3 regions of the Vibrio nomapromontoriensis genome follow, and region 1 is predicted to be linked to each of the others. Evidence: predicted binding sites of a transcription regulator. Region 1 holds the regulator's gene; each other region holds the start of a gene.

Region 1 (11,221 bases):
ACTTATCACGACACAATATGGAGATGCAGGCTCTTCACTATTTACTAGGTTAAGGAATTTTCGATGACGCAATGGATCGCAGGACAATGGATCGCAGGACTGGGTGAGCAATTTCACTCGCTGTCGCCGTACAACAATGAGGTGATTTGGCAGGGGCAGTCTGCCACACCAGAGCAAGTTGAATCTGCTGTCGACGCAGCGAGACTCGCTTTTGTGAGCTGGAAAAAACGCTCGTTTGAAGAGCGTGAAGCGGTGGTGCTGGCGTTTGCGGAAAAACTCAAGGCTCGTAGTGAAGATATTGCAATTGCGATTGCCAAGGAGACGGGCAAACCATTATGGGAAACCCGAACGGAAGCTGGGGCAATGGCAGGTAAAATTGCCATCTCAATCCGAGCGTACCATGACAGAACGGGTGGTTCGCAGCGCGAGGCTGCGGGTAATCAAATTGTACTGCGCCATCGTCCTTTAGGAGTAATGGCGGTCTTTGGCCCTTATAACTTTCCGGGTCATTTGCCTAATGGACATATTGTTCCGGCATTATTGGCTGGCAATACCGTGGTGTTTAAGCCTTCAGAACAAACCCCGTTAGTGGGTGAACTTGCCATGCAACTCTGGCAAGAAGCTGGGTTACCAGATGGTGTGATTAACCTTGTGCAAGGCGGTAAAGAAACCGGCATTGCTTTGGCTGACGCTAAAGGCATTGATGGGGTGTTGTTTACTGGTAGCGCGAATACTGGGCACGTATTACATCGTCAATTTGCCGGTCAGCCTGACAAAATGTTGGCCTTGGAAATGGGCGGCAACAACCCGTTGGTTGTGAGTGACGCTTATGGTGAGCTTGATGCGACGGTCTACACTATTATCCAATCTGCTTATATTAGTGCCGGACAGCGTTGTACCTGTGCACGTCGTTTGTATGTGCCGTTTGGCGATAAAGGTGACCAACTTGTTGACGCATTAGTGGCCGCGATAGCCAAGATTCGGATTGATGAGCCATTCGCCACGCCTGCGCCTTTCATGGGGCCGCAGATTTCCATGCAGGCTGCTCAGCATATTATTCAGGCACAAGCGGCGCTGCAATCGCTAGGTGGCAAGAGCTTAGTGGAATCGAAACAATTACAGGCCGCGTTTGTGACGCCAGGTTTGATCGATGCCACGGCAATAGCGACGTTACCGGATGAAGAATACTTCGGCCCATTATTGCAGCTTGTGCGTTACGAAACGCTACCACAAGCTGTTGAGCTTGCTAATGACACTCGATTTGGTTTATCGGCGGGCCTGATTTCAACCAATGATGATGAGTGGCTGTATTTTGTTGACCATATTCGCGCAGGTATTGTGAATCGCAACCGTCAGCTAACCGGAGCAAGTGGTGATGCACCATTTGGTGGTCCGGGTGCGTCAGGTAACTTGCGACCAAGCGCTTATTATGCGGCAGATTACTGCGCTTACCCGATGGCGTCGATGGAAGGGGAGCAAACAGTGCTGCCTGCGACATTAAGCCCAGGTCTCGATCTTTAAGGAGCAAAAGATGACGGCAGAACAATTATTTGAGCAGTTGTGGCAAGACTACACTCAGCGATTATGTCCTTCAGCAGCAAAAGTACAGGCGTTGTTGAAAGAGGGGGAGGCACTGATCAATGATCATATCGCGTTGCGTACCTTTAATCTCTCGCCCGTGGGCATTGAAATATTGGCAAAACCGTTTCTTAAGCTTGGTTATCAACAAGCGGGTGAGTATGACTTTGCAGCGAAAAAACTGTCTGCGATTCACCTACAACATAGTGATGAGTCATTGCCGAAAGTGTTTATTAGTGAGCTTCGCGTTGAACAGTGCTCAGCAGAGCTGCAAGCCATTGTGGCAAAACTCGTTAGCCAAGTAGATAACTTGCAGTTGGCCGCTGAAGACTTTCTGTTTGGTGGACGTATGTGGGCGCTCAGTTATGACGATTATCAAACGTTAGCCAAAGAGAGTGAGTATGCTTCTTGGCTTGCTGCACATGGTTTTGGTGCCAACCACTTTACTGTTAGTGTGAATCAGCTTAATCGTTTTGGAGAAGTGAGTGAGGTCAATAACTATTTGCGCCAAGCAGGTTTTGATATCAATGAGTCTGGTGGTGAAGTGAAAGGATCGCCAGAGGTCCTTCTTGAGCAATCTTCGACGATGGCAGACAAAGTGGGCGTATCATTTTCAGATGGGGAACAGCAGATACCTGGTGGTTTTTATGAATTTGCTAAGCGCTACAAAATGAACGACAACAAGTATTATCAAGGCTTTGTCGCAGCGTCAGCCGATAAGATTTTTGAGAGCACGCATCAATAGGTTATCAGAGTTAACGTCTAATAAAAAAGCCACCTTGCGGTGGCTTTTTGAGTATCTAAAGGCGTCGATTAACGAGTGCCGTAGACCACAATAGTCTTACCGTGAGCAGAAATAAGGTTCTGCTCTTCCAGCATCTTAAGAATACGTCCTACTGTCTCACGAGAACAACCAACGATTTGGCCGATTTCTTGACGAGTAATCTTGATTTGCATGCCGTCAGGGTGAGTCATTGCATCAGGTTGTTTCGCTAGGTTAAGTAGCGTCTGAGCAATACGACCCGTTACGTCAAGGAACGCAAGGTCACCCACTTTCTGGCTTGTCACTTGTAGGCGACTTGCCATCTGAGAAGATAAGCGCATGAGAATATCAGGGTTAACTTGGATAAGTTGACGGAATTTCTTAAATGAAATCTCAGCCACTTCACAAGGTGATTTAGCTCGCACCCACGCTGTACGTTCTTGGTCTTCTTCAAATAGGCCTAGTTCACCGATGAAGTCACCTTGGTTAAGGTAAGACAAGATCATCTCTTTGCCTTCTTCATCTTTAATAAGTACAGCAACAGAACCTTTTACGATGTAGTAAAGTGTTTCTGCCTTCTCGCCCGCATGAATCAACGTGCTTTTTGAAGGGTACTTGTGAATATGACAATGTGAAAGGAACCACTCTAGCGTTGGGTCGGTTTGAGGTTTACCTAGAACCATATTTCTTACTTCCTCTGCAGGGTATGCTTGCTGCTTTCCATATATAATAGCAAGTCCATTGTGTTAGGACTTACTAGCATAAAAGCACTTTGAAGATGGCGCAAGCGATCTTCTGTTTCAAAGAAATAGTATCCTTTTTTGCGCGGACTTTCTTGATTTTAATCGTGTCATCAGACCATTTTTCTATACAAAACTGTGCACATGATCACGGTATAAAAAATCATCTAAGTTTAGGCGCAAAAAACTAACCTATTTTCCCTGTTTCTATTAACTGCTGTAGTATAGGTCGGACGATTAATTCCATCGCAAAGCTCATTTTTCCACCAGGCACGACAATGGTGTTGTGACGTGACATAAACGATCCATCTATCATGGCAAGCAGGTAAGGATAGTCGACATTTTTTATCCCTCGTAAGCGAATGACCACAAAACTTTCATCAAGGCTTGGGATTCCTTTGGCATTGAGTGGGTTTGAGGTGTCGACAGTCGGTACGCGCTGAAAGTTGATATGAGTGCGCGAAAACTGCGGGGTAATGTAGCTTAGGTAGTCATCCATTGAACGTACGATTGAGTCGGTCACCGCTTCGCGAGAGTGACCTCTGTCACGCGTATCGCGTACGAACTTTTGAATCCACTCAAGGTTGACGATAGGTACCATGCCAATCAGTAGATCAACATGCTGAGCGGCATTGATTGCACCATCAACGACGCCGCCATGCAAACCTTCATAAAATAAAACATCGGAGTTTTCTGGTAAATCCTGCCAAGGCGTAAAAGTCCCGGGCATTTGATTGTAAGGGACCGCTTCATCAAACGTATGCAGGTAACGTCTAAATTGACCCACTCCGTTTTGCCCGTAGTTTTTAAAGAAGGTTTCGAGTGCAGGAAAGTCATTCGCTTGGGGGCCAAAATAACTGATGTGCTTTCCTTGTTCTTTCGCTTTACGGATCTCTACGTCCATTTCTGGACGCGTAAAGCGGTGAAAGCTATCACCTTCAATGAAAGCAGGTTTGATGCTCATCATATTGAACATCTTGCGGAACGCTTCTGACGTTGTTGTGGTACCGGCTCCTGAGGAGCCTGTCACCGCGATAATCGGGTGTTTGGCTGACATAACACTTCCTGTGTAATTTTCTAGTTATTGTCTCTTCCTGTGTGTGGGAGAGAGTTATCGTGAAACTGATGCCGAGTCTTAAAGCTTAAATCTTAGATCTTAAACTTTCGAGCTTAAACCATGGTGCCGCGATGTTAGCGCCAATGGACATCGCTATCGTCGACGTGGCATTTTCAAATAATGAGAGGCTTACTATAGCACTTCATTACGCGACGCGTGTCCAAAGGCGGGACATTTACAGCGAGTGACGCAATTTGATGTCGACCGTTTCATGCAGTTCAGAGAAAACAATGACGGCTTCGCCTGACTCGAGTTGGCCTCTGACGTGTGCAAGTTTGTCGGCTAGACTGAATTCGCTTTCACCGTAATCTGTTCCCTCTCGCAACACAAATTCTTGGATCAGATTATCCAATGTTTCAGGCGCGATTTGTTGCCATGGAATGATCATAAATACCTCTCTCTTTCATGATGGCGAGAGTATATCAGAGTTCGTGAGTTCTTAAGTTAAATCAAGATGTCGGCGCGACTCGCAGGTGTTGATAGTACTTAGGCAGCACGTCTTCAAGCCAAAAAGTAGGCTTTGACCAACTGCCAGACAAGAAACCAACATGACCGCCTCGTTCGAGTAAGTGGTAGCTGAGGTGTGTTGGTAGTTCATAGCTAGGAATGACGTCATCGTTCATGAAAGGGTCGTCTTTCGCGTGGATGAATTGAGTCGGAATCACGATATCATTTAGCCGTGGTAATGCTGAGCATTGCTGGTAGTAATCGTCGGCGTTTTTAAATCCATGCAATGGGGCGGTGATTAAATTATCGAACTCATAAAGCTTCGTCATCCCTTGGACATGCTCAGCGGTGAGATCAAGAGCCTCGCTCAAAAGGTGTATTTTCTTTAATGCGTTCCTTTTTAATGAGGACACGAGATACTTACGGTAAACCTTTGAAAATCCTTGCTCGATACGTTTAGAGCAGGCCGCAAGGTCAAGGGGAGCAGAAACGATAGTTGCACTGGTCAGTTTGGTGTCATGCTTATAATAGGCAAGGTAATTGCTGAGCATATTGCCGCCGAGTGAAATGCCTACGGCAACCTTATTGGCATTTGGGTAACGATGATCCAAAAGCTTAATGAAGTGTCGAGCATCGCCAATTTCTCCCGAGTGATATGCACGAGCCAGTCGGTTTGGTGTTGGACCACAGCCGCGGAAGTGCATCATGACCGCTAACCAGCCTTGATTGGCAAATGCATGCATTAAGCCATTCGCATAAGGGCTATCAAAGCTGCCTTCTAAGCCATGAAACAGGATGAAAATAGGTTTGTTTTTGGCGCTTTCGTGGTGTGGGTCTTCACTCCAAGCTAACTCGACAAAGTCACCATCTGGCGTATCGAGTGTTTCCCAAGTTGGGGTGAATAGTGTACCTCGACGAATAAAGCGCGGAATTAAGGTCTGAATATGTGCGTTGCCAAGCCCTTTGGCAGCGATAAACGGCAGCAGTCTTGGTGTGTTCATAGCGTAAATTCATTGATTGGATTGGATAATAATAGCGTGTTAAGTTTTTCTACGCCGACTTTGAGTTGTTCGATCGTTTGTGGGGAGCTTAACGAAAGGCGTATTGCTGGTGCGACTGTGCCACCGGGTGGTGCGAATAATTCCCCTGATTTAACAATCACGCCTGATTCCGCCGCTTTTTGTACAAACTCACTCAGTCGCCACTGTTCAGGCAGAGTCAACCAAACGTGAAAACCACCTTGTTCATAGCGCATGTTAAAGGCACCAAGTACTTGCGTTGCCGCTGTCATTCGTTGGCGCATTTCGTTGCGAATCATGGCAATGTTGCGCTCTGCGTCCCCGGATATCAACATTTCGCATGTCAAAGCAATCAGCAAAGGACTGATCATCCAACTGTGGTTTTGCAATGTCATAACCAGTGGTGGGTACAGCTTTTCTGGGGCGCAAAGGTAACCAACGCGAAGACCTGGTGCCAAGTATTTTGAGAACGCACCAATATAAATGACATGGTCGGGTGCCAAGTTCACCAGAGGTTCTGGCGCAGAATCTAGCAATAATCCATTGATGTCATCTTCAATAATATAAACGTTATACGCTTGGCAAATGGTGACGATAGCTTGTCGTCTCTGCGGTGACATAATGGCAGTCGTCGGATTTTGTAATGTCGGTGTTAGATAGAGAAAACGCGGTGAGTAGCGATTGCAGCATACTTCTAATGATTCGGGAGTGATTCCCTCATCATCCATCTCCACGCCCTTGAGTGTCAGTTGATTCTGCCGAGCAAGGCTGATCACACCGGGGTAGGTGTATTGCTCGACCAGCACGGTATCGCCGGGGCGTGTAAAGGTGTCTAGCACCATTTGGATGGCGTGTTGGGCACCAGAGCTAAACAGCAGCCTATTAACATCTAAGTGGATGCCTTTTTCTTTGAGCCACTGGCTTACGATGGTGCGATGGCTATCAAACCCAGCTGGTGGTTGATAGAGCATGAGTTGATTCAGGTGCTGGGGGGATTGACTAATACGCTGCATGGCCTGTTTCAACATATCACTGCGATCGAGGCGTGGTGGGATGTTGTAACTGAAGTTACATTCGCTTGCATCGTCGGCGATCTCTTCAAATAACCAAGTTGGTTTGTTGTTATCCGTGACATAGGTACCCGCCCCGACTCTTGCTTCGACTAAACCTCGGCGCTCGACTTCAGCATAGGCTCGGGTGATGGTCCCTACTGTAACCGCTAGTTGATCAGCTAACCAACGATGGGTCGGGAGCTTTTCATTACTTTCTAGGCTGCCACTTTCAATCTTTTCACTGATTTGATCGGCGATCTGTTTATAGATCGGCACAGGATCTTGCTTGAGTACGGTAATATTTTCGATTGTCATGGTGACAATAAACCTTTTGCGTCGAGTTTAATCCATTGTTATGGTTATTTTGTCGGCTATTTTACATTTTATCAACACTTATTTGTAAGATTGTATCGGTACAATTTAATTTTGGATTAAGGAGAGTGTGATGGAGTGGTCATTTATTGTTTCTGTTGCTTTATTTGCAGCAGTCATGACAGGAACTCCGGGGCCAAACAACGTGATGTTGACCGCTTCTGGGGCGAATTTTGGTTATGTAAAAACCTTGCCGCACTGCTTGGGGATTGGCCTAGGACTCATTAGCTTGATATTGCTCAATGGCGCGGGGTTAGGAGTGGTATTTACGAACTACCCTGTGGTCCAAACGTTATTGAAGTGGTTAGGGAGTGGTTATTTGTTGTATTTGGCGTGGCGGATTTTATCCGCGGGGATCAATAAAACTGGTCAAGATGATCAAGCGAAACCGATGACATGCCTTGAAGCCGTGCTATTTCAGTATTTAAACCCCAAAGCGTGGTTAATGTCGGTCACAGCGGTGAGCTCATTTTCGTTAGCGGGTGAGCACTATTGGTTTTCATTGCTGGCTATTTCAGTGATTTTTTTATTGATTCAACTTCAGACGTCATCGGTGTGGATTGGATTTGGCACTGTGATTCGTCGCTGGTTGTCGACACCAATCGCGTGGAAGCGTTTTAACTCGAGTATGGCCATGCTGACGGCATCATGTGTACTATTTATTTGGTAAGGCGTTATTTGGTAAGGCGTTATTTGGTAAGGATGCGATTCGTTACGAGGGCGTACGTGCTAACAGGCTTGTAGGGTAGGCAAAATTATTTGCTAGAAAAGTACACCGAGCATGGCGTCGCAAATATAGAGCTGAGATGTTCAGCACCGAGCTGTTGGCAATATTTACTGACCAAGGGTTGGTGTTGATTGATGGTGAGGGTGAGTGAGTTGATACAATCGACAAGGTCAGATTGTTGCTGTTTCTCTACACTCAGCTCAAAGGCGAGTGCTTCGCGATAGAGATTGTCACTAACATTATTTTTAAGTTGTCGACGCAAGCGACGGAAATGATGAAGAAGCTGTTCAGTGCGACCCAAACAGCTTTGAATGAGATGCCAATCTTCGGCAGCAAAGTGGCGCTGTTGTTCATCAAGCCATTTGAGCATCAACAGCAGGTTCACGTTGCCATGGTAGTGATTTTGGATAGTCAGACACGCCTCTTTTATCTCCCTCACACCATAGTATTGCAGACTAAACTGCCATAAGTGTTCGAGAGATAGATGTTCGAGGTGTGCTTTATCCATTATCCACAGAACTCCTGTTCCATTGCTTCTAGTTCTTCTTGAAGCCCCATCCACTCCATTTCAACATCTTCAAGTTCGGATTTACTTGTTGACTGTTGTGCGAGTACTTTAGTTAGTTTAGCTTTGTTTTCGGCATCATACAGTGATGATTCGGATAATTGCGTTTCCGCCTCACTTAGCAGCGCGCTCAGTTGGTCCATTTTCTTTTCAAGCTTTTCAAGCTGTTTACGAACCGGCGCGGTTTGTTTACGAAACTCGGCCTCTTTGCGTTTTTGCTCTTTTTTTGATGCTGCACTGTGTACGGAGGTTTTGTTTGGCTCGTTGTCTTGGGTTTCTTTGCGCTCAAGCTTTTGTTGCTCGGTTAGCCATTTATAGTAGTCCGTTAAGTCGCCATTAAATGGTGCGACTTGGCGATCATGGACTAAATAAAGATCATCGGTGGTCGCACGCAATAAATAGCGATCGTGACTGACAATAACCATGGCCCCTTCAAAGGTTTGCAGTGCAAACGTCAAGGCTTGACGCATGTCTAAATCTAGGTGGTTAGTCGGTTCATCAAGCAGCAATAAATTCGGTTTTTGCCAGACGACTAAGGCTAACACTAAGCGAGCTTTTTCTCCGCCAGAGAACGGCGCCACTTTATCGAGCGCTTTTTCACCTTGGAAGCCAAAGCTGCCTAGATAGTCGCGAAGCTGTTGCTCGGTTTGGTTGGGCGCAATTTGCATCATATGCTGCAATGGGGTTTCTTCTGGATGAAGCGTTTCAAGCTGGTGTTGGGCGAAGTAGCCAATTTTTACACCTTGAGAGTAAGTAAAATCACCGCCTTTCGCGGCGAGCTCTCCAGATAGCAGCTTGATCAGTGTGGACTTACCTGCGCCATTGCGACCAAGCAAACCAATACGGCTACCCGGTACTAAATTAAGTCTAATCTTTTCCAAAATTAGGTTGTTGTCATAGCCAGCAGAGACGTCGTCCATCATCATAATAGGATTCGGTAGTGCGGCTGGCTCTCTAAACTCAAAGCTAAATGGGTTATCCAGCTGAGCGGGTAGGACTTTTTCCATTCGCTCAAGCGCTTTAATGCGGCTTTGCGCCTGACGAGCTTTAGAGGCTTTGTAGCGGAAGCGATCGATGTAGCTTTGCATGTGCGACATCTGCTTTTTCTGCTTTTCAAACATCGCTTGTTGCAAGATGAGCTTTTGCGCACGTTGCTCTTCAAACGAAGAGTAGTTGCCGGTGTATTCATTCAGCGCTTGATTTTCGACATGAATAATTCGGCTGACGATCGGATCAAGAAAGTCGCGATCGTGCGAGATCAGGATCAAGGTGCCCGGATAGTTTTGCAGCCAGCGCTCTAGCCACATGACGGCATCGAGATCCAAGTGGTTGGTGGGCTCATCAAGTAGCAATAGATCTGAGCGGCATAGTAGCGCTTGTGCCAGGTTAAGACGCATGCGCCAACCACCGGAAAACTGCGTCAGATTCCAGCTCATTTGCTCTTGAGTAAAGCCTAAGCCGTCCAGCAACTCTGCCGCTCGGGCACGAATGCTGTAACCACCAATGACTTCAATTTTTCCGTGTAATTCAGCGACAAGGTTACCGTTGTCGGCTTGCTCGGCTTTTAGCAGATCTTGTTCTAATCCTCGGAACTCTCTATCGCCATCAATCACATATTCAATTGCGCTACGGTCTAGGGCAGGTGTTTCTTGTGCGACCCAAGCCAATTCCCAATGGGAAGGCTGATGGAACGTGCCCGCATCAATAGACAATTCATCTTTTAGTAATGCAAATAGAGTAGATTTGCCACAGCCATTTTTCCCAACGAGACCGACTTTGTCTCCTGGATGAATGGTGGCAGAGGCTTGATCGAGGAGAGGCTTTCCACCTCGAAGCAATTGAATGTCGGAAAAGGTGATCATAAGGCTATAACTAACGGTGAGTTTGAACTTTGGAATACTAGGGGCAAAGTGGATAAATGTCGATCATTATCCGTTTTGCGTTATGATGGATCAAACTTATAACAATTATCTTACTGCTAGGTAGTACAAGGAACGAATTCACGGAATGACGTCTTCACAAATAAGCTCAGTTCCCTCTCCGAAAGTTCTGGTCATTTATGCCCACCCAGAGCCGCAAAATTCGATTGCCAATCAAGTCATGCTTAACAAAATCCAATCGCTTGATAATGTGACGCTGCGTGATCTCTATGCGCTTTATCCTGATTTTTTTATTGATGTGAATGTCGAACATCAGCTGTTGCTTGAGCACGATGTCATTGTCTTCCAGCATCCGCTTTATATGTATTCATGCCCCTCATTACTCAAAGAGTGGATAGATCGTGTCTTGGGTAAAGGCTTTGCGTTTGGCGATGAGTGTGCGTTAGAAGGTAAATATTGGCGCAGTGTGATCACTGCAGGAGGCAAGGAAGAGGCTTTCAGTCAAACGGGGTATAACAAGTATCCTCTTGAGCAAATTTTGCAACCTTTTGAGTTATCGGCGGCGCTTTGCAAAATGCACTGGGTAGAGCCTTTGGTGTTGTATTGGTCGCGGCGAGTCGATGATATCGAGCGCTATCAGCATGCCGATCAGTATCGACAGTGGCTGACGAACCCTTTGGGCAATGCGCATATTCTTCCTAGCTATTTATTACCGGAGGACAAAGATGGCAGCGACTAGTGATCTCTTGCAAAACAGTGTCATCTTTTTATCGGCTGCGGTGGTGGCGGTACCCATTGCCCAGCGGTTTGGTTTAGGCTCGGTTCTGGGCTATCTGTTAGCTGGGGTGGCCATTGGCCCATGGGGGCTTGGTCTTATTAGTGATGTCAGTGAGATATTGCACTTTGCTGAATTTGGCGTGGTCCTGCTGCTGTTTCTGATTGGTTTGGAGCTAAACCCCAA
Region 2 (11,221 bases), on a different contig from region 1:
ATGGTGGAACTGCAACGTAAAGGTGAGCTACTAAAACAGAGTTTTGGTGGCGATACTTTGAATACGGCACTCTATCTTTCGCGTCTTACTCAGCAACATGATCTCACCGTTAGTTATGTGACGGCTTTGGGTGATGACCCTTTTTCTACTGAAATGATGAATGCATGGCAGCAAGAAGGGGTGGATACACATTTAATCTTAAAGCTGAAGGATAAAATGCCTGGTCTTTATCATATTGAAACGGATCATACCGGTGAGCGGACTTTCTTTTATTGGCGTAGTGACGCCGCAGCGAAATACGTTTTTGACCAACCTGAGTCAGCCAGTCTGTTAGAAACCTTGCTGAGTTATGATGCTGTGTATCTAAGCGGAATCACGTTGGCCATTTTAACTGATCATGGCCGTGGTAAGTTGTTTGAATTCTTGAGTGCATTCAAAGCGCGCGGTGGCAAAGTATTTTTCGATAATAATTACCGCCCGAAACTGTGGCGTGATCAAGCGCTTGCTGCCGACACTTATAAAACAATGCTAAGTTACACTGACACGGCTTTATTAACGTTTGACGATGATCAAGCCCTATTTGGTGACAAGGTTGTTGAGCAGTGTATAGAGCGAACTTATCAAGCGGGCGTGACTGAAATTGCTATCAAACGTGGTGCGGAAGATTGCTTAATATATAGCGGTAGTGAAACGACAAGTGTGGCACCAAAACCGATTAGCCATGTTGTGGACACAACGGCAGCAGGTGATTCGTTTAGCGCAGGCTATCTTGCTAAGCGACTTACCGGAGGCAGCGCTGTTGCCTCTGCCGCGATGGGTCACAAAGTCGCGGGCGCAGTCATCCAGCATCAAGGCGCCGTGATTCCAAAGAATGAAACACCAGAACTCGATTAGTAGGACAATTAAATGACAACATTGAATGAAAAACTAGCGGACTTAAAAGTCATCCCAGTTATCGCGATCAACAAGGTTGAAGATGCCGTTCCACTAGGTAAGGCGCTGGTTGAAAATGGCATGCCTTGTGCTGAAATTACCTTCCGCACCGCTTGTGCCGTGGACGCGATTGCCGCTATGCGTAAAGCGTTCCCAGATATGCTAATTGGTGCGGGAACAGTGCTAACCAATGAGCAAGTTGATCAGGCTATCGATGCTGGCGTTGACTTTATTGTCAGCCCAGGCTTTAACCCAAGAACGGTTCAATACTGTATCGATAAGAATATCCCAATTGTTCCGGGTGTTAACAACCCAAGCTTGGTCGAGCAAGCGATGGAGATGGGGTTACGCACATTGAAATTCTTCCCTGCAGAGCCGTCAGGGGGTGTGGGCATGCTTAAAGCGCTAACCGCTGTGTATCCAGTTAAATTCATGCCGACAGGTGGTGTTAGCCTTAACAATGTGGATGATTATCTCTCTATTCCTTCAGTATTGGCATGTGGTGGTACTTGGATGGTACCGACGACGCTAATTGATGAAGGCCGATGGGACGAGTTAGGCGCATTGGTTAAAGATGCGGTAGCTCATGTAAACTAATTCAAATCCGCTGCGCTCGACGGGGCGGTTTTTGATAGCGTTACAGATAATAGAAAAAGAAAAGCAGCCGCGTCATATCGATGCAGGCTGCTTTTTTTGTTTGTTAGTGATGTTGGCGGAAATTGTGTTTTGTGTTATGAACTCTAGCGTATGGCTATGAGCCAACGATGTGAAAAATCGTTGCCCATAACGGAAATGATATGATGAGAGCTAGTTACACAGGGTAGTTCTTGAACCCTAAGTGTTCCGAGATATTCTTACCAGCTTGATGCAGTAGATGTACGTAATGATCTTTTCTGTCTTCGTCAAAGCGAATCGTCGGGAAAGAGATCGATACGCCTGCGATGACCGTACCAAAACGATCATAAACTGGAGCTGCAATGCAACGAAGTCCAGGTTCTTGCTCTTCGTTGTCTTCACCAAAATGTTGTTGTTTGACGACCGCCAACTCCTGTAAAAGTTGCTCGATACTTTCTAGTGTATTCGGCGTGCTTTTGACAAACTCAGCATCGACTAATGCGTGACGAATTGAGGCTTCATCGCGCTCAGCCAGTAATACTTTACCGATTGCGGTCGTGTGCAATGGGTTTCGGCGTCCCACTCTAGAGTGCATTCTTAATGCATGGCTAGAGTCTATTTTATGAACATAGATGATAGAGCCATGATCCAACGCACCAAGGTGGATCGTTTCATTGGTTTCTTCTGAGATCACACGCATTTCTTTTTCCGCTAGCTCAACGAGATCGACCCACTCTAGCGATTTTGAACCCAGTTCAAACATCTTCAATGTTAACGAATATTTGTCAGCTTCACCTTGTTGGGAGACATAGCCAAGCCCTTTCATCGTTTGTAAAAATCGATAAGTTGTGGCTTTAGACATCATTAGACGTTGTGACAGATCGGACACGCCAATCTCTTTTTGGTCACCTAATGACTCTAGAATATTGAATACTTTTAATACCGAAGATACCGCTTCAGGCTGCGTGGATTTCTCCATGGTCATTCCTTTCTCATTATGTCCTACATGCGAAAGCTAACACTGTTCACAATTTTTAAAAAGCCTTTTTATAAAAAATGATTCAATCACGATCTGTCTCACATTTATTTTCGTCTTCAATGAATATTTTTGAAATGATGTTTTAAAAATATTGCTAATGGTGTTTTATTGCTTTATTGTAATCACATATTCAGTCAGCGATGCACATCGCTACGATGACAATCATAAGTTGAGGAAAAGGAACATGATGTTAGATTCATTTAATTTAAGCGGTAAGGTCGCGATTGTTACTGGTTGTGATACAGGCTTAGGTCAAGGTATGGCGCTTGGTTTAGCAGAAGCTGGCTGTAAAGTAGTAGGTGTTAACTACGTTGAACCAACAGAAACCATCGAGAAAATGCAGGCTGCGGGCCATACTTTCTTAGATGTACGTGCAAACCTACTTAAGCAAGAAGATATTCCAACTGTTATTGATAAAGCAGTGACTGAGTTTGGTCGAATCGATGTGCTAGTGAACAACGCGGGTATTATCCGCCGTGAAGATGCGATCAATTTCTCTGAGCAGGATTGGGATGATGTGATGAACATTAACTCTAAGACTGTTTTCTTTATGTCTCAAGCGGTCTCTAAGCAGTTCATGGCACAAGGCAACGGCGGTAAGATCATCAACATCGCATCAATGTTATCTTACCAAGGCGGTATCCGTGTGCCATCTTACACGGCTTCAAAAAGTGCCGTTATGGGTATCACACGTGCGATGGCGAATGAATGGGCAAGTCACAACATTAATGTGAATGCTATTGCACCTGGGTACATGGCAACGAATAACACACAAGCATTGCGTGAAGATGCTGACCGTAACAAAGCGATCCTAGAGCGTATTCCTGCGAACCGTTGGGGTACACCGTTAGATGTTGCTGGACCATGTGTGTTCCTAGCATCTTCAGCTTCTGATTACATCAATGGCTACACTATTGCTGTTGATGGTGGTTGGTTAGCGCGCTAATACGCAAAGAGAATAAGTGAGATGGGAGGGGAAGTAACGGCACAAGTTTTTGGCTTAATCAGTTTTGCGCTGGGTATGTCGACGTTTTATCAAAAAGACGACAAGAAACTCAAAATTTTGATGCTGTTACTTAACCTTAACCATCTGGTTCACTTTATCTTAATGGGCTCGATGGTGTCGGCGGCAAGCGCGTTACTGTCCACTTTTAGGACAGGAATGGCGATTTATACTCGTTCATTATGGGTTGCGACATTGTTTGTGATAATCAGTGTGGCAGTGGGGGTAACCCTAGCTCAGGATGCATGGCAATTATGGCCAATTGCTGGCACGGTTATCGGAACCATTTCGATATTTGTATTAAAGGGTATTCCTTTACGCTTGGGGTTCTTACTTGGCGCTACGTGTTGGCTTATCAATAATATTTCGATTGGGTCAATTGGCGGAAGTTTGCTTGAAGCGTCTGTCATCATGATGAATGTGCTGACGATTGCTCGTTTATATCGCGATAAACGCAGCGCAGATATAGTCTCTCAAGGTTAGTTTATCAATATCATGGTGCGTGAACCGTCTGAAAGACGATATAGCAAGGAGTCATGTTTAGATATCAACAAATGTGACACTGTCACTATTGGTGTCGGAGTTGAGCAAGGGACGGTAGAGAAGCACTGCCATTCACATGAGGAGCTCACACTCGTGCTAACGGGTTGCTTTGAATTTGTATCTAGAGAAGAGACCCAACGACTTCGTGCAGGTGAGGCCATCATTCATGAGGCGCATACTCCACACACAGTGACATGTATTGAAGCGGGTATGATAGTCGACAGTTTCATACCAGGTAGTAAAGAAAGATTTTAGTTATAACTTTTGATTCGCAATATAGCGGGAGAAACAAATGAAAATTGCATTGATGATGGAAAATAGCCAAGCGGGCAAAAACGCGGTGGTTTACAACGAGCTGACTAACGTGGTTGCACCATTAGACTATTCAGTCTTTAACGTTGGTATGAGTGATGAAAACGATCATCATCTTACTTATATCCATCTAGGTATCATGGCAAGCATTCTTGTAAACTCGAAAGCGGTTGATTTTGTTGTGACTGGTTGTGGCACAGGCCAAGGTGCAATGATGTCACTTAACATCCACCCAGGCATTGTTTGTGGCTACTGTTTAGAGCCGTCGGACGCATTCTTGTTTAACCAGATTAACAATGGCAATGCTTTGTCTTTAGCGTTTGCAAAAGGTTATGGCTGGGGTGCGGAACTGAATGTACGCTACATTTTTGAAAAAGCATTTACTACAGGTGAACGTGGTCAAGGCTACCCACTTGAGCGTGCTGAGCCACAACAACGTAACGCTGGTATCTTAAATGATGTTAAAGCGGCAGTGGTTAAAGAAAACTACTTAGACACGCTAAAAGCCATTGATGTTGAATTGGTAAGAACGGCAGTGACAGGTGAACGCTTCCAGCAATGCTTCTTCGAACATTGCCAAGTGCCAGAAATCGAGCAATACGTTCGTTCTCTGCTGGACTAAGAATTTGTCCACTCAAAATTACAGATAGAAAAATGGCAACCCTAGGGTTGCCATTTTTTATCTGGGTCAATCAACATTGTTGTGGCAGTCGTACTAACACGCGTTAAGACCGCTATGGTTCATGTTCTTTTAATGATCCAGATAGAGGTAGTTTTGCCAGCTTTTCATGCGAATTAAGACCTTACGCATGATCGAAACGTGTTCGAAGCTGTCTGAATAAATCGCAATTTCCGCGTTAGAGCCGGTAGGTAGTACGTATTCACTCATGTCGTCATCTAGCACGAGTTTAACCATCGCTCGTCCCGATGTATTAAAGGTTTGCGTGCCTCTTAATGTACCGCTTGCACTAATCTGACCTTCTGCGATAGTAGGCAAGACTTCAACCACTTTACCTTTAAAGACTTTACCTGGCAGTGCTCTAAATAAAAACTCCGCTTCAAAACCTGGCTGCAAGCGTTGCAAAGAGTTTTGTCTAAACGCACCCACAAAGAAGTTATCCTCTGTGTGGACGAACGTCATTAGAGGAACTAAGGGTAGCGGTACTGCCATCATGCCGGGTCTAAGAGCAAGTTGAGTGACATAGCCGTCGGTAGGGGCTAACACGACGGTTTCGCGAAGATTAAACTCCGCTTGTATTAATTGTGCTTTGAGTTGGGCAACGGTGGTATTTTCACCAAAGATCTGAGACTCAAACGCAAGTCGAGCGCTTTCTTCTTTTGCTTGCGCGGCTTCAAGCGCTGCTTGGTTAGCTTTGAATTTCTGACGGCGAGTATCCACTTGCTGTTCGGTAAATGCGCCCTTTTTAAAGCCTTTTTGATAACGGGCGAACTCGCGCTCTGCTTTGTCGCGCTCAGCGGCGGCCTTAATCGTATCGGATTGAGCAGCCTTATAATCACTCTCTAGTTGTAAAACATCTTGATTGGCATCAGCAAGGGCCGCTTTGGCTTTAATGACTTCTGCTTGGTAAGGGATAGGGTCAATTTTTAGCATGACATCGCCCTTTTTCAGTTGTTGGTTGGCTTCAACGTTGACTTCAACGACTTTGCCTCGAACACTGGAAACGATAGGGGTTGTGCTGTAAAACTGTCCACCAATTTGCGTAAACGGATGGTTATAGTTCATTAATAAGATAAGTGTACCAATGAGCACGACACCACCAAGTACCGCGGTTGGGACGGTCCATTTATTCAGCGGGATTTTGAAAATTTTAAAAATGGCGATACACAGCGCGGTGTAAGTTAATATGAGTAATAAATCCATGAATTACTTCTCCTCTTCCGCAGATTGAGTTTGCGGTACATCTTGTCTACTTTTTAAGTAATGGATTTCTTGTTCCATCGTAGCGACTTGGTCGACTAATTTCTCAAGGCGATGATGCAGATCGTGCTGTTCTTCTTCGAGTTTATGAAATCCCCAACCGCGTTCTTTTCGCCAAAGCGTGGCCCAAATCCATAGAAACGGCCAAATCGCGTGGAGGGTAAATAAGCTGACCCAACCAGCGACATGGATGGCGTCTTGATGCGGGTGGTCGCGTTCTTTTGCGATTTCAAAAGGAATATCGTGAATAACAATAATGCCGTAAAATATGACTAGGGCGACGAAAACGAGCAGTCCAAGAGCAAAGTAATCAAGAAACATAGTTCATCCTTGCGAGAGTTAAAATAGCGAATTGAAATAATTCAACTAGTTAAGTATTTGTTATATTTATGTATTGTGCAACAGATAAATGATGATTTAAGAGGAATTTGATGACTTTTATTGGAGAAAGTGCAGCGATTGGTGCTGCCATAGTTTGGGCGGTCGCGACTTGGATTTACAGCCAGTTTAGTCATCATTTTAGCTCTATGCAGCTAAATATTATCAAAGGCTCGATTGCTTCGTTGATGATGCTTATGGTGCTGCCTTTTACCGAGATGCCGGCCGTGGAGATTGATCCTAGCTATTTATGGATATTGGGTATTTCTGGGGTGATAGGCATTGCCATTGGAGACAGCGCTTATTTTTCAGCCCTTAAGCGAATCGGCGCAAATAAGACACTATTACTGGAATCGTTAGCGCCGCCTTTATCAGGGGTTTTGGCATTGGTCTTTTTGGGCAGTGCCTTACAACTTCAAAGTTGGCTCGGTGTTCTTATCACAACGATTGCTGTGACGTCGGTGGTATTTCAACCTAATGATAGTGCAGAAAAGGGCTATGATTTAAAAGGGATTGGTTTTGGATTATTGGCAAGTATTTGTCAGGCATCTGGGGTGGTGATTTCTCATTTTGCCTTGGTACAAGGTGATTTGCCACCCTTACTCGGGGCATTAATTCGTTTAACGATAGGCGTTGCGGCTGTTGCTATGGTGGTAGGGTTTGTCGAAAAGAAACCGTTTTCTGCCATCAAAAAACAGTGTACGAGGATGAACCGTAACAACTGGTTGTGGTTACTTGCCGCTATTTTTGTCGGCACATTCTTGGCGTTATGGTTACAGCAAGTGGCGTTGAAACACGCTAACCCCGCAATCGCACAAACATTGATTGCCACCAGCCCACTGTTTATTTTAATTATCTACACAATCCGTGGCGAAAAGATCAGCCGTCGTAGTGTTGTTGGTACTTTATTCGCGGTGTTTGGGGTATCGTTATTCTTTCTTTAAACGTTGTGTTTTAAAAAGATACCCCACTTATTCTAGTAGCTGCTTTAACGTCATAGGGGCCTCACAGACATTCAGTCTTTGAGCGGCTGTGAGCCCTTGTTTATCTTGATAGCAGAGGTTATGCCAAGCCCGAAAGATGTCGAGCAGCGGCATAATACCGCCCGGTCTTAATTTTCGTCTTGGCTCATTAATAAAGCTTTCAAATAGCAATTGGAAACGAGCTTGGTAAAATTCAACACTCTCAGTTGAGGCCACCTGTAGCCAATAATTGGTATCGTCCACGTTATCTGACGAAGAGTTTGTGCCTGACAGAGAATCACTCGCGGATGATAGATAGCATAACCCCTTGCTGGCTCCACTAGCCTGGTGCGCAATAGCCCAACGATCACGCCACCAGCCCATAAGAGCAATATCGGTTGTTTTTGACAGCCCGCTATTATCCCAGTTGGGATCTTGCATCACGTATAGCAGATCGACGTTGTCGTTCTTGATACGTTCAAGGTACACCGTTAATGCAGCTGAGCGAAGCACTGGGTCTTGAGGCATAAAGATAGCTAATGGTTTTTCGTTACCTATCATTTGTGAAATATGCAGGTAATGCGCATAGGAAGTGTAGGGAGCCCTTATAATCGTGCCTGTATTAGGGTAGTGGAACTTAGAAAAATTGCCCAAAGGGTCTTCAACGTTGCTTCTTGCTAGAATATTCTGATAGTTAATATCTATACGCTCTTTGATGCTAGTGGGTGTTTTTTCTACTGGAGTGTTGTTAACACGACTTTTAGGGCTTCGCTCGCTTTCGGTGCGCTCATTTGTGTTGCCATAATTTTCCGCGACATATTGATGAGGCAGAAACTGGGCATTTTTTTGATAGGCATCGTGATCAAGTTGGGTACTGGGTGTGCTTTTTAATGTGTAATTGGTGTGCTGGCACAGTACATAGCCAGAATTTACGTCACAGGTTGCGAACCAAAAAACACCGTTATGGCTAGCGGGTTGCAGACTTTGGTAACTTGAAGCAAGGGTATAATGACTCGCATGATTCAACCAGCGCGCATCAATATGGGCGAGCTTTCTACGACAACGACTCGCGATTTGGTCGATATTGTCATAAAACGTTTTAGGGTTGATGCTGAGTTTACGGCAGATTTCTCTGACGGAGTAACCGGTAAATAAGAACGCTAGCAAAGCTTCTTGAAACTCAATTTTTTTGTTGGATCCAGACCATTTATCGACAAATGTCCCTTGGCACAGTTTACATCGGTAGCGCTGCCGATCACCGCTAAACCCAAAAGCGTGATAACGCTCTTTGTGGGTATCGACCGAAAGACCAAAGTTAGCGCATTGGCTATCTTTACACGCTGGCAGTCCATCGTCGTGAGTCAGCCGCAAGCGGTTTAGCTCGCAGAGGACTTCTTGGTTGTTAAGTAGGGGGGGAAACGCACCACATTCTCGGCATACCATCGCAGGTCGCTTAGGATTACTGTGTTGCAAAATATAAAGATTTGCATCACTTTTTCCAAAATTGTCACACGCCAATGTTTTACAAAAATTGAGCTGTAATCCATTCGCGGCCAGCGGCAATTTGCCTTCTGACACGTTCACCCCCTAAGGTTTGTGAAAAAGGTTCATAAAAACAGTTTTAAAAAAAGCCAGTGCAACTTCAGGCGTTGAACTGGCTTTTAACATTTATAGGTTGATGGCAGTTTCTAGCGCGACAGTCATCATTTCGTTAAATGACTTTTGACGGTCTTCAGAACTTAATTTCTCGCCACGGATAATATGGTCGGAAACCGTAAGAATAGTCAGTGCTTTTGCGCCCAAGTCTGCGGCAACGCCATAGATACCGGCCGCTTCCATATCCACACCTAAAATACCTAGATGTTTCATTTTGTCGAAGATGTCTGCTTCTGGTGTATAGAACAGGTCAGCAGAGAAAATATTACCCACTTTAACGGGAACGTTTTGGCTACGGGCCTGCTTTACGGCTTCTTCTAAGAGACCAAAATCAGCAATAGCAGCAAAGTCATGGTCATTGAAGCGGATGCGGTTAACTTTTGAGTCGGTTGATGCGCCCATGCCAATAACGACATCCATTAGGTTAACATCGTCACGTACCGCCCCACAGCTGCCTACTCGAATCACGTTCTTAACGCCGAAATCTTTGATGAGCTCGTGAACGTAGATACAGCAAGATGGGATACCCATGCCATGGCCCATAACTGAAACACGTTGACCTTTATAAGTACCGGTATAGCCAAACATATTGCGCACATCACATACTTTTTCTACGTCTTCTAAAAACGTATCAGCGATATATTGAGCGCGAAGCGGATCGCCTGGCATCAGGACTGTTTCAGCAAAATCACCCGGGTTTGCATTGATATGAGGGGTAGCCATGGTATTGCTCCTAATATTTTAACGAATTCTGTTGAATGTAATCATTCTTTGTTGAAATGAATATTAGCTCTAATAATAAGGCTTCTATGAGATTTTAATCACATTTTTCTTTTAATGTTACTAGCTAAGTTGGCATGATAACTAAATCTGTTGAAAGTGAAAGGGCAATCGATTGACTGAGTAATCCTAGGTGCTGAAGAAAAAAAGTGCTGCATGAGTGAACTGTTACACAAGCGCTACGTAAGATTGTACAGAACAATTTTTTGTATCACTTATTTCATTGTGTCTTTGCTTGTATGCGAGCGCACTTTAAACACAAGGAGAACTTCATGAATGAGCCAGTCATCACTATTGGAATCAGTTCTTGCCTATTGGGTGAAAACGTACGTTTCGATTCAGGTCACAAGCAAAGCAGTTATGTAAACAAAGAGCTGAGGGAGTATTTTTCGTTTGTGTCTGTCTGTCCTGAGGTAGGGATGGGGCTCCCTGTGCCCCGTCCAACCATTCGTTTAATGTCAAATGAAGAGCGAATTAGGTTAGTAGAAACGAAGGATGTAACTCAGGATCATACGGACGGTATGTTGGCCTTCACTCACAGCAAAGTCGCTGAGTTGGAAAATACCCAGATGTGTGGGTATATCGTATGTGCTAAGTCTCCAAGCTGTGGGATGGAGAGAGTGAAGGTCTATACCGTTGGTCATGCCAAAGCGAATGGGGTTGGTTTGTATACCGAACATTTGATGAAGAAAATGCCATGGTTGCCCGTAGAAGAGGACGGCAGGCTGAATGATCCTGTGCTTAAAGAGAACTTTATATCTCGCGTGTTTGGGCTAAATGATTTTTACCAGTCTATGCAAGGTCAGCCTACTCCGGGGAAAATTGTTGATTTTCACTCCCGTTACAAACTGACGTTGATGGCTCATAACCCGACATCATATAAAACGCTAGGTAGATTGGTTGCTCATCAAAACGAGTACGCTCCTGATGAATTTTACCAAGCCTATCGGTTGGGGTTGATGGAAGGACTGAAGCACCGAGTGTCTCGTAAAAATGCCACTAATGTCCTCATGCACATTCAAGGGTATTTTAAGCGAGCGTTAGATGCAGATGAAAAGCGT
Region 3 (11,221 bases), on a different contig from region 1:
CCCAACATGCTGATTTCCCTATCAACTTATAAAAAAACAACCATGACCAGCCAAAACACCAAGCCATTTATCATTCATTTTCATGGGCAAAATGTAACTAAAAAAATGTGATATTACTCAAAGAAACGGTAGTGTACTCACAATATCAAACAGGTCAAGTTTTAACCTACATTAGACTAAAGTCTAATGTAGTAGCACGAATTTTCCACTCTTTCTGAATAAGAGTATTTCTCTCTCCACGGTATTTTTCTTGATTCTCAAATACAAGAAAGCCAACTGCAATAGCAGCTGGCTTTCTAAATGATCATGTATACGACCGATTTAACCGACTCGATTAAAACTCGATATTACGGCCGAAGCTCATTGGCCATTCTGTCGGATTTTTCTTACCTTCACGGATATAACGGCACTCAGCCAACCATGTAAGCAGCTCCCAACCAAATGCAGCGGTTAGCAGCGCATCTTTCTCATCAGAGTTCTTCTGTGGAGCGAATTCAGCAATATCAGCACCTACTAAGTTAATACGCTTTGTTGCACGTAACTTACGGAAGATATCGTAGTACATACGTGCTGATACACCGAATGGATCTGGGCTTGAGTTTGCGCTGTGATCCAGAAGATCCAAACCATCAAGATCGAATGTCAGGTAAACAGGACGACCATCGCCTTGTTTCTCAAGAATTTGCTCAACAATGTGGTCGATACCAAGATCGTACATTTCATCCGCAAGGAAGAAATTGCCACCAATCGCTTTCGCTTTACCTTGTTGAGAAGCACACCAGCGACCACGCATACCCATGCTTACGCTGGTTGTTGGGTCAATAGCACCTTCAGATGCTAAACGGCAGTACCAGTTACCTGAATAAGACTCGTAATCAAAATCAGCACGAGTTAACAGATCAAAGTGGCCATCAATGTGAATCAAAGATACTGGACCGTGAACTTTTGCTAGTGCAGCAGGGCCAGGGTAAGCCACGGTATGGTCACCACCGAAGAAAAATGGTGTACAACCATGGTTAATAACCATGTCATCCACGACTTTCTGTGCATTGCGCATTTCTTCATCTAGGTTGAACTGACCTAAGCCATCCCAGTTTCCGTAATCGATAATATTACACAGTTCAAACGGCATTGTGCCATCTTGGTGAATAAGACCCATACCCGTTTTAGACGCATCACGAATTGCTCCTGGACCAAATTTATGACCACCAGCATTCGGAGAACACTTGTCCATCGTCAGACCGTACATCACGATGTCTGCGTTTTCAAAATTGTTTACATAAGGCGCACCAAATGCTCCAACGTGCTCTTTACCGAGTAAACTGAACGCTTCTACACCCTGCTCAGCCATACGCTGCTGCATTGGGGCGATATCTTCGTTAATGTAAAAATCTGCGTCAGACTTGTTCCAATAAATATCTTTGTAGAGCTCTAAGTTTTCTTTTGAAATTTCAACACGTTTTGGCTTAAACATGGGCGATACCTCTAATGATTAATTTAGTGAATGACTTCACTGCAAGCTATGGGAAAATTATAATTGCTACCGTCGCGATTGCTTATTACACTTTAGGACATGTGTATTACATTTTCGGACAACTCACTTGACCTCATTAAATCAACAACACTTCTTTGACGCTATTTTGGGATACTGGGAAAATATTGTCCGAAGTGAGTCTACTGTAGCCATAGATATTGCAAACTTTTTGCGTAAAGCCGGCATCATCCGTATCACTCAAGGGCAATATCAACCAATCCAAGCCAGTCAGGTCCATACGTTAATGGCGATTACCGTTGAACAACTGCATATTGATGGACTAGGGTTACGCATTGCCAAACGGCTGAAGCTTCAGGATATGGGCGCCTGGGGATATGCGATGATTAGCTGCCAAAACCTCAAACAACTTCTTGATACGGGGTTACAATTTTCATATATCACCAAAGATTATGTCGACATACACATTGGCTATGACAGCGAATATGCTTACATTACTGCCGATGACCGCTCACATGGAAGATCGGCTCAACACTACACGATTGAAGATGCCATTTGTCATTATTATCTCGGTATCGAACGATTTTTGGGGCAAGAATTTGACCGAAAACGCGTTCATGTTGACTTCGCCTACCCGGCTCCCCATTACTTACCTTTGTACAAAACTATCTTTACCACCAACCTGAGCTTTAATGCCAAAAAAAACCAGCTGCGCTTCCCCGTCGAGTGGATACGTTCGGCCATTTCGATGAACCCTGCTCTTATCGCGCACGTTGCTACTCTACAAAGCCAAACTCTCATTGATGACACTGCCACGCACCCTATCAGTTACCAGATAAGAGTGAAGTTACTGACCCAACTGAAGTATGGGCTACCCTCAATGGAAGCAATGGCTATTGAGATGAACACCACCAGTCGTACGCTCAGACGAAAACTGATAGCGGAAGAGACCACTTATAAGCACTTAGTCCTTGATACACGGATGCAAGTGGCACGCGACTACTTACTTAACACCCCGTTAAGTACGACAGAAATAGCAGAACTACTCAGCTACCATTCCTCCCCGCCGTTTTTTAGAGCGTTTCAAAACTATTATGGTATGAGCCCCCATCAATACCGCATTCAATCACGTCATGAATAACACTTCACTCCAGCGATAGTGAGTCGGATGTTCAACACAAAAAAGCCCAGTCAAAGACTGGGCTAAAATCAAGTGCGTATGATTTTGAATTACTTGCGAATGGTTTCCGCAGCGCGCTCAGCGCCTACTTTCTCTTCCCATTTCGCATTTAGCGCATCGATAGTTGTACCAGAGCGCTCTAGGAAAGATTTGAAACCATCCCAGTGTGAATCCATAACTTGGTGAGTGTCTGTTGACTCAGCCATTGCTTTTAGACCCCACTCATCTGGGATGTATACTTCGTTGAAGCCTTTACGTGGACGGTTTGCTTTTTGTGCTTTCACAAATGCATCACTCTTACGCTTAACTTCTTCGATAGGACCGAAGTGGCTTGGGTCAATCACTAGGATGTAAGAACCGCCTACTGGACACGGTGCATTTTCCATTGTGAAGAAGTCACTTGGAATCGCTGGAAGCTCAGGTGCGATCGTACCTTTCGGGTTGATGATCGCTGTCATTACTTCATTCCAGATGTTGATAGAGTAAAGGCGAGGCGTTAGGAACGTCCAAGGTGCTTTACAGTCAGCAACACGGCCGTAACCTTCAATTAAAGAGCCCCATTTACGAGCGTCAGCTGTTAGCTCACCTGTATCTTGGTCAACAAGTGCTGCTACGTGCAGGTCACGGTCGTTGACGATCGCGTCACAGATGTGAGAGTCGTAACCTTCACCGATCATGATAGACGTGACTAGAGGAAGCTCATCGCCACCTACACACGCCGCATCAAATGGAGGACAAGACATAGTTGGATCCATACCACCAAACGGAGCGTTTAGAGGAACTGAGTTGTTTGAAGACATAGCAAACATGCCTTCTTTCATTGCCATCTGTGTGTAGTTTGAGAAGTTACCGCCGTCACAGTGGTCGTAACCAAATACGATTGAGATACCGTGCTTACGTGCTTTCTCGATAGCGGTTTGAGCCATCAATGTACATGCGTAGTGACCAGAAGACTTTTTACCATCGTAAACCGCCCAAGTATCACCTTCAGACTCAATGACTGGCGTTGTAGAAGGATCTAGAATACCCGCTTCATATGGAATCGTTACCGCTTCGATAACACCAAGACCTTGGTGCAGCTTACCTTGTAGGCCACCAACAAGTAGGTTGTGCGCTAGAATATCAGCGTGCTCTTGAGTTGAGCCGATGTGTTTCCATGATTCAGAAACAATGAATGAGAAATATTCGTTGTCAAATGTAGTGGTAGGGCTTGCTACGTTAGCCATGGTGATGTCCTCTAATTTAGTGGAAATTCGTTTTCTATGAAACTGGCTTTAGTCTATTCGATATAAGTAATCAAAGAAGTAACATACTGGAGCCACCTCTTCTAGCACTATGTATGTTTCTTTTATTACTTGCCTCATTTCTCTTGTGACATTCCGATTAAAAATATAGCATCACTCATAATTAAAAAGCATTAAGACACCAAACAAAACCCAATACAATCAATAATTTAAACTTATACACAAACCTATTTCACTGAAAATTCAAATCTTCACAGAAGCCTGTCAATTACTCATGACAGTAACTTCCTTTTGAGTTGTTTTTTCACTTACTCACATTTATTGAATATTGTCAGATTTGAAAAGTGTTACCTAACTTAACTATTGAATTTATGTCATTAACCAGGGAGAAATTTATGACAAATTTGCATTACGATCGTCGAACGCTGAAAGCCGGGTATTGGGTTCTAAACAACTACCATTATGGCTTTGTTGCAGAGGCTCACTGTAATCTTGAGTTCGTCAATACTGTCAACTTATATAAAACCGCGAATGACCACGTACTATATTTCATCATTGAATTCAGTAAGGCCATCGAAACATGCAATAGTGAAATTTCTATTGCCCTAGCGAATGGCAGCACGGTCGCGCTCACACCGTACACAAAATATGCATGTATTCGCGGAAACGACCAAATGATTCGCTGTGAGCTACCGGTTGAAATAGAAAATGAGCTGAAGAATGAGAATGGTTTTACGATATGTTTTCGTCAGGAGAACTCGATAAAGCAAGACTTTATCAGCACTGAAGGGGCTGTGAATATCATTAGTAATGCAATCAGGCACAAAAGCATATAAAAAAAGCCGCTCCTTAGGAGCGGCTTCATTAAAATCCGTTAACGATTAAGCGATTACGCTTGACCTTTAACTTCTTTTAGACCGTTGAAAGGTGCACGCTCACCTAGAGCTTCTTCGATGCGAAGAAGTTGGTTGTACTTAGCAACACGGTCAGAACGGCTCATAGAACCAGTTTTGATTTGACCTGCAGCTGTACCTACCGCTAGATCAGCGATAGTTGCATCTTCAGTTTCGCCAGAACGGTGAGAGATAACTGCTGTGAAGCCAGCGTCTTTAGCCATCTTGATTGCAGCTAGAGTCTCTGTAAGTGAACCGATTTGGTTGAACTTGATTAGGATAGAGTTAGTGATGCCTTCTTCGATACCACGAGCTAGAATCTTAGTGTTTGTAACGAATAGATCGTCACCAACTAGTTGAAGCTTGTCGCCTAGAAGTTCAGTTTGGTGCTTGAAGCCAGCCCAATCTGATTCGTCAAGACCGTCTTCGATAGATACGATTGGGTATTGGTTAGCAAGGTCTTGTAGGTAGAAGTTAAACTCTTCAGAAGTGAAGATTTTGCCTTCGCCTTTCATGTTGTACTTGCCAGTTTCTTTGTCGAAGAACTCAGAAGCTGCACAGTCCATAGCAAGAGTAACGTCTTTACCTAGTACGTAACCAGCAGCTTCAACAGCTTCTTGGATAGCAGCTAGAGCAGCAGCGTTAGACTCAAGGTTAGGAGCGAAACCACCTTCATCACCCACTGCAGTGCTTAGGCCTTTAGCTTTAAGTACTTTCGCTAGGTTGTGGAATACTTCAGCACCGATACGTAGCGCTTCTTTAAGAGTTTTTGCGCCAACTGGTTGGATCATGAACTCTTGGATGTCAACGTTGTTATCAGCGTGCTCACCACCGTTGATGATGTTCATCATTGGTAGAGGCATAGAGAATTGACCAGGAGTGCCGTTTAGCTCAGCGATGTGCTCGAACAAAGGCATGCCTTTAGCAGCAGCTGCTGCTTTAGCGTTCGCTAGAGAAACCGCTAGGATAGCGTTCGCGCCGAACTTAGATTTGTTTTCCGTACCATCTAGGTCGATCATTACTTGGTCAACGTCAGCTTGTGCTTTCGCGTCTTGACCAACTAGTGCTTCAGCGATTGGGCCGTTAACAGCTTCAATTGCTTTAAGAACACCTTTACCTAGGAAACGTGATTTGTCACCGTCACGTAGCTCAAGAGCTTCGCGAGAACCAGTAGAAGCACCAGATGGAGCTGCTGCCATACCAACGAAACCGCCTTCTAGGTGAACTTCAGCTTCTACAGTTGGGTTACCACGTGAGTCGATGATTTCACGACCTAGAACTTTAACGATCTTAGACATTGATGTTTCCTCTCAATAAATAAAAATTTAATGTCAATTTAAAGGCAGCCGCATAACCTTCGCAGCCGCCCGTATCCTTTTACTATTTATCTTCTGATCCGCGTTGGAACTCACCCGCCGCTTTCACAAAGCCGCTAAACAATGGGTGGCCGTCACGAGGTGTCGAAGTGAATTCTGGGTGGAACTGCGCAGCTACAAACCATGGGTGAGCTGGGTTCTCGATCACTTCAACCAGTTTCTTGTCTGCTGACAAACCAGAAACTTTAAGTCCTGCTTTTTCGATCTGTGGACGAAGGAGGTTGTTCACTTCGTAACGGTGACGGTGACGCTCATGGATTTTCGCATTGCCATAAAGCTCAAACGCTTTTGTGCCTTTTTCAAGGTGACATAGCTGAGAACCAAGACGCATCGTGCCGCCTAGATCCGACGTTTCAGTACGTTCTTCAACTTTACCTTCGCCGTCTACCCACTCTGTGATCAAGCCTACCACAGGGTATTTTGTTTCTTTGTTAAATTCTGTTGAATGTGCACCTTCCATACCCGCTACGTTGCGCGCGTATTCGATCAGTGCGACTTGCATACCTAAACAGATACCCAAGTAAGGTACTTTGTTTTCACGAGCGAATTGTGCCGCGCGGATCTTACCTTCCACACCACGGTCACCAAAGCCACCAGGTACAAGAATTGCGTCTAAACCTGCTAGTGCTTCTTCACCTTTAGACTCAACATCTTGTGAATCAACGTACTTAATTTTCACACTCAGGCGATTCTTAAGACCTGCGTGCTTCAGTGCTTCGTTCACTGACTTATAAGCATCTGGTAGTTCAATATACTTACCTACCATACCAATCACAACTTCTGCCGTTGGGTTGGCTTCTTCGTAGATAACTTGTTCCCATTCAGACAAGTCAGCTTCTGGTGCTTCAATACCAAAGCGTGCACAGACAAGGTCATCAAGGCCTTGTGCGCGGATAAGCTGAGGGATCTTGTAAATAGAATCTACATCCTTCATTGAGATAACGGCTTTTTCCTGAACATTACAGAAAAGAGCAATTTTCTTACGCTCGTTCGCTGGGATAATACGGTCGCTACGACAAACAAGGATATCTGGCTGAATACCAATCGACAGAAGCTCTTTTACAGAGTGCTGAGTTGGTTTCGTTTTCACTTCACCTGCTGCCGCTAGGTAAGGAACCAGAGTTAGGTGCATAAACATTGCACGCTCACGACCAAGCTCGACGGCTAACTGACGAATCGCTTCCATAAATGGCAAAGATTCGATATCACCAACAGTACCACCAACTTCAACGATAGCGACATCGTGACCTTGAGAACCAGCGATCACGCGATCTTTGATTTCGTTAGTAATGTGTGGAATAACTTGAATCGTTGCACCTAGGTAATCACCACGACGTTCTTTAGCAAGAACATCAGAGTAAACACGGCCAGCAGTAAAGTTGTTACGCTTGGTCATCTTGGTACGAATGAAACGCTCATAGTGACCAAGGTCAAGATCCGTTTCCGCGCCATCTTCCGTGACAAACACTTCACCATGTTGAGTCGGGCTCATTGTGCCTGGATCAACGTTGATGTAAGGGTCAAGCTTCATCATAGTCACTTTAAGACCACGAGCTTCTAAAATTGCTGCCAGCGATGCTGCTGCAATACCTTTACCTAGAGAGGATACGACCCCGCCAGTAACAAAAATGTAATTTGTCGTCATGTTTAACCTGAAATTGGTTGAATGAGGGAAATGGATTACTTCTGGACGGGATGAAAATATACCAGAAGCCCTTTATCGCCACAACGTGAAACTTATCACATTCAAAATTTTTATTTTTTGCTTCAAATCAATTCTAGAAACTAACTCGAATGGGAAGTGCATCACAGTTCGGTCGATTTTTCTTGTTTTTTAACATCATTCCAAAAGCCGTCAAGCTCTTGTAGGGTAAAGTCTGTAAGCAATTTACCGCGTTCTGAAACACGCGCTTCAACCCCCTTAAAACGCCTCGAAAATTTATTGTTCGCTTTTCTTAACGCAACTTCGGGATCGGACTTTAGGTGCCGAGAAAGATTCACAACAGAAAATAATAAATCGCCTATCTCTTCTTCAAGCTTATCTTCATCCACGTTAAGCTGAATCGCTTCATGCACGACTTCATCTATTTCTTCGTGAACTTTGTCGACGACAGGCGCCAAAGCGCCCCAATCAAAACCAAATTTAGCGACGCGCTTTTGTATTTTATTGGCCTTTGAAAGGGCAGGTAGCGACTGTGGTATTGAGTCTAGAATACTTTGTTCTGTTTTGCCTACTTCTGCCTTTTCCTTCTGTTTTTCAGCTTCCCAATTGGCATCAATGGCAGCTTCATCTGCAAATTCGGTATCACTAAACACATGGGGATGACGCCTTGTTAACTTGTCATTAAGCCCTTTCACCACATCATCAAAATCAAACAGATCTTGTTCTTTTGCCATCTGACTATAGAAGATTACTTGGAACAACAGGTCCCCCAGCTCTTCTTTCAAGTTAGGCCAGTCTTGATTATGGATCGCATCTACAACCTCATATGTTTCTTCAATGGTATGAGGCACTATGGTGTCAAAGGTTTGTTTTTTGTCCCACGGGCAGCCTTTTTTTTCGTCTCTAAGCTGCGCCATGATGCTGAGAAGTTGCTCGACGGGTTGAGTCATATTAAGTTCCTGAACAATGTATTTACTAGAATATTCAATTCAAAATAGGTTGTTTCGACATCAGTTAATGACAGTACCCACCTATGACAAAGCAAGTGATAGGCGAATAAAAAGGGTTGGAAAACCAACCCTTTCTTTTTCAACAATGTTGTCATTTCCTACATAGGGTGACAGAGAGTCATTGATTTAAACGAGCCCCCTATTAAACAAATCACCCTAAGCGCTTCACTTTCATCACATCTTTTATCTGTTCAATGCGATTGGTCACGCGAGACAAGACTTCAATGTTATTCAGTTCAAGGTCAAAATCCATAATGGTTAACTGACGCTTGTAGTCATTGCGACTTTTCATACTGATGACTTTCACTTTCTCATTGGTGAGCAATGTCGTGACATCTTTCAATAATCCGCTTCGCTCCAACGCCTCAACACGGATAGTTAAAATGTAGGAGCCAACAAAACCACTGCCCCAAACCGTATCTATGATTCGCTCTGGCGCATGATGACTCAACTCTTCAAGTTGCTCACAGTCACTTCGGTGCACAGAGATGCCTCGACCTTGGGTGATATAACCTTTAATAATATCGCCAGGGATAGGCTGGCAGCAACGCGCGAGATGAGTCATGAGATTATCGACCCCTTCAACCACAACCGCATCTTTATGAGGGCGGCTCTGTTGACTGGCTTTCGTTTCCGACTCTTTGAGTTTCTCTAGGGCTTTTTGATCTTCTTCTTCCGCCGTCGGCTTGTTGACCAACGCATTGATGTGATTGATAACCTGATGAATCCTCAGGTCCCCACTACCAATACCTGCGTACAGCTCATCTGGCGTATTCACATTAAAACGTTTTAACGCATACAGGTCGGCATCTTTCAATGTCGCCCCAATTTTTGCTAATTCAACTTCAAGGATATCTCGTCCAGCTTCTAGGTTTTTCTCTCGACTTTCCTTACGGAACCAAGCATTAATTTTCGCTCGTGCGCGACCAGAATGAACAAAGCCCAATGTCGGGTTTAACCAATCTCGAGAAGGGTTAGGCTCTTTTTGGGTGATAATTTCCACTTGATCGCCCATCGATAATTGATGGGTAAACGGAACAATGCGTCCTGCTACTTTCGCGCCAATACAGCGATGACCCACCATTGAGTGGATATGGTAGGCAAAGTCCAGTGGCGTGGCACCCATAGGCAGGTCGACCACATCACCACGTGGTGTAAAGGCATACACTCGGTCATCAAAAACCTGACTTCGAACCTCATCCAGCATTTCACCAGAATCGGACATTTCTTCTTGCCAATCCAGTAGCTTACGCAACCAAGTGATTTTTTCATCGTAACCACTTCGAGCTGTGCTGCTGCCTTCTTTGTATTTCCAGTGAGCAGCAACGCCTAGCTCAGAATCCTCGTGCATTTCCTTGGTGCGGATCTGAATTTCAATGGTTTTACCTTCTGGCCCCAACACAACGGTATGGATAGACTGGTAACCATTGGGTTTTGGATTAGCGACGTAGTCATCAAACTCACTTGGTAGGTGTTTGTACTTGGTGTGCACTACCCCTAACGCCGCATAGCAATCTTGTAAGCGCTCAGCAATGATACGGACCGCACGTACGTCAAAAAGCTCATCAAAGTCCAAGCTCTTTTTCTGCATTTTTCGCCAAATACTATAAATGTGCTTCGGCCGACCGCTGACTTCAGCGAGAATTTGCGAGCGGTGCATTTCATCAGTCAAGTCATCGACGAAGTCTTTAATGTATTGCTCACGGACAATGCGTCGCTCAGCTAGTTGCTTAGCGATTTTTTTATAGGTAATGGAGTGCTGGTATCGAAATGCGTAGTCTTCAATTTCCCATTTCAATTGACCAATGCCGAGACGGTTAGCTAACGGCGCATAAATATTGGCACACTCTTTAGCTGCGGCGATTCTTACTTCATCCGGCTCATCTTTCACTTCGCGTAAGTTACAGATACGCTCCGCCAGCTTGATGACAACACAGCGGAAATCGTCAACCATGGCTAACAACATACGTCTGACATTATCAACCTGACCCGAGGCAGCGGAACCCTCTAAAGTCACATTAAGTTGACCAATGGCGGCCATTTCTTCAACGCCATCAATCATTTTAAGGATTTCTTTTCCGTAGGTTTCTTCGAGTAATTCCCTATCAAATAACCCGTTAGAGACTATCGGATACAGCAAAGCTGTAATGAGAGTGGCTTTGTCCATCGAAAGGGTGATGAGAATTTCAATCATCTCTCTACCACGCCACAACAACAAGGACCCTTGTTCATTGCCTTCTACGAGAGTTTCGCATTGGGTATAAACTTCTTTCAGACGCGTAGCGATATTTTTATCTTGCTTTAGTGAAGCAATCCAACTCGCTAACTCAAACTGTTCTTCAGGGTTCAAATGCGCGCTTCTT

Evidence for each region. Region 1 encodes CRP, which controls carbon source genes, mostly activating them, when cyclic AMP is high. Its sites were predicted from a motif close to TGTGANNNNNNTCACA; they were not measured.
Region 2: the regulator CRP is predicted to act here: its motif matches at 10,191-10,206, upstream of deoD (purine-nucleoside phosphorylase).
Region 3: the regulator CRP is predicted to act here: its motif matches at 7,915-7,930, upstream of pyrG (CTP synthase).

What each region holds. Positions count from the first base shown of each region.
Region 1 covers NZ_JAKJSS010000017.1:104,388-115,608, forward strand. The annotation lists gene astD (succinylglutamate-semialdehyde dehydrogenase) at 64-1,521, shown strand; gene L4D05_RS20380 (DUF1338 domain-containing protein) at 1,532-2,323, shown strand; gene crp (cAMP-activated global transcriptional regulator CRP) at 2,392-3,024, opposite strand; gene L4D05_RS20390 (phosphoribulokinase) at 3,269-4,138, opposite strand; gene L4D05_RS20395 (YheU family protein) at 4,374-4,586, opposite strand; gene L4D05_RS20400 (hydrolase) at 4,648-5,646, opposite strand; gene L4D05_RS20405 (aminotransferase-like domain-containing protein) at 5,643-7,031, opposite strand; gene L4D05_RS20410 (LysE family translocator) at 7,162-7,758, shown strand; gene L4D05_RS20415 (TIGR02444 family protein) at 7,844-8,323, opposite strand; gene L4D05_RS20420 (ABC transporter ATP-binding protein) at 8,323-10,242, opposite strand; gene kefG (glutathione-regulated potassium-efflux system ancillary protein KefG) at 10,388-10,999, shown strand; gene kefB (glutathione-regulated potassium-efflux system protein KefB) at 10,986-11,221, shown strand, end outside.
Region 2 covers NZ_JAKJSS010000008.1:633,024-644,244, reverse strand. The annotation lists gene kdgK (2-dehydro-3-deoxygluconokinase) at 1-894, shown strand, start outside; gene L4D05_RS10605 (bifunctional 4-hydroxy-2-oxoglutarate aldolase/2-dehydro-3-deoxy-phosphogluconate aldolase) at 907-1,530, shown strand; gene kdgR (DNA-binding transcriptional regulator KdgR) at 1,745-2,527, opposite strand; gene kduD (2-dehydro-3-deoxy-D-gluconate 5-dehydrogenase KduD) at 2,772-3,533, shown strand; gene L4D05_RS10590 (YgjV family protein) at 3,555-4,073, shown strand; gene L4D05_RS10585 (cupin domain-containing protein) at 4,086-4,388, shown strand; gene L4D05_RS10580 (RpiB/LacA/LacB family sugar-phosphate isomerase) at 4,426-5,067, shown strand; gene L4D05_RS10575 (HlyD family secretion protein) at 5,197-6,327, opposite strand; gene L4D05_RS10570 (DUF3302 domain-containing protein) at 6,331-6,705, opposite strand; gene L4D05_RS10565 (DMT family transporter) at 6,816-7,706, shown strand; gene L4D05_RS10560 (transposase) at 7,734-9,302, opposite strand; gene deoD (purine-nucleoside phosphorylase) at 9,393-10,103, opposite strand; gene L4D05_RS10550 (YbgA family protein) at 10,433-11,221, shown strand, end outside.
Region 3 covers NZ_JAKJSS010000006.1:114,537-125,757, reverse strand. The annotation lists gene L4D05_RS00765 (arginase family protein) at 335-1,474, opposite strand; gene L4D05_RS00760 (AraC family transcriptional regulator) at 1,602-2,633, shown strand; gene L4D05_RS00755 (Ldh family oxidoreductase) at 2,723-3,898, opposite strand; gene L4D05_RS00750 (hypothetical protein) at 4,312-4,752, shown strand; gene eno (phosphopyruvate hydratase) at 4,806-6,107, opposite strand; gene pyrG (CTP synthase) at 6,190-7,830, opposite strand; gene mazG (nucleoside triphosphate pyrophosphohydrolase) at 7,992-8,798, opposite strand; gene relA (GTP diphosphokinase) at 9,010-11,221, opposite strand, start outside.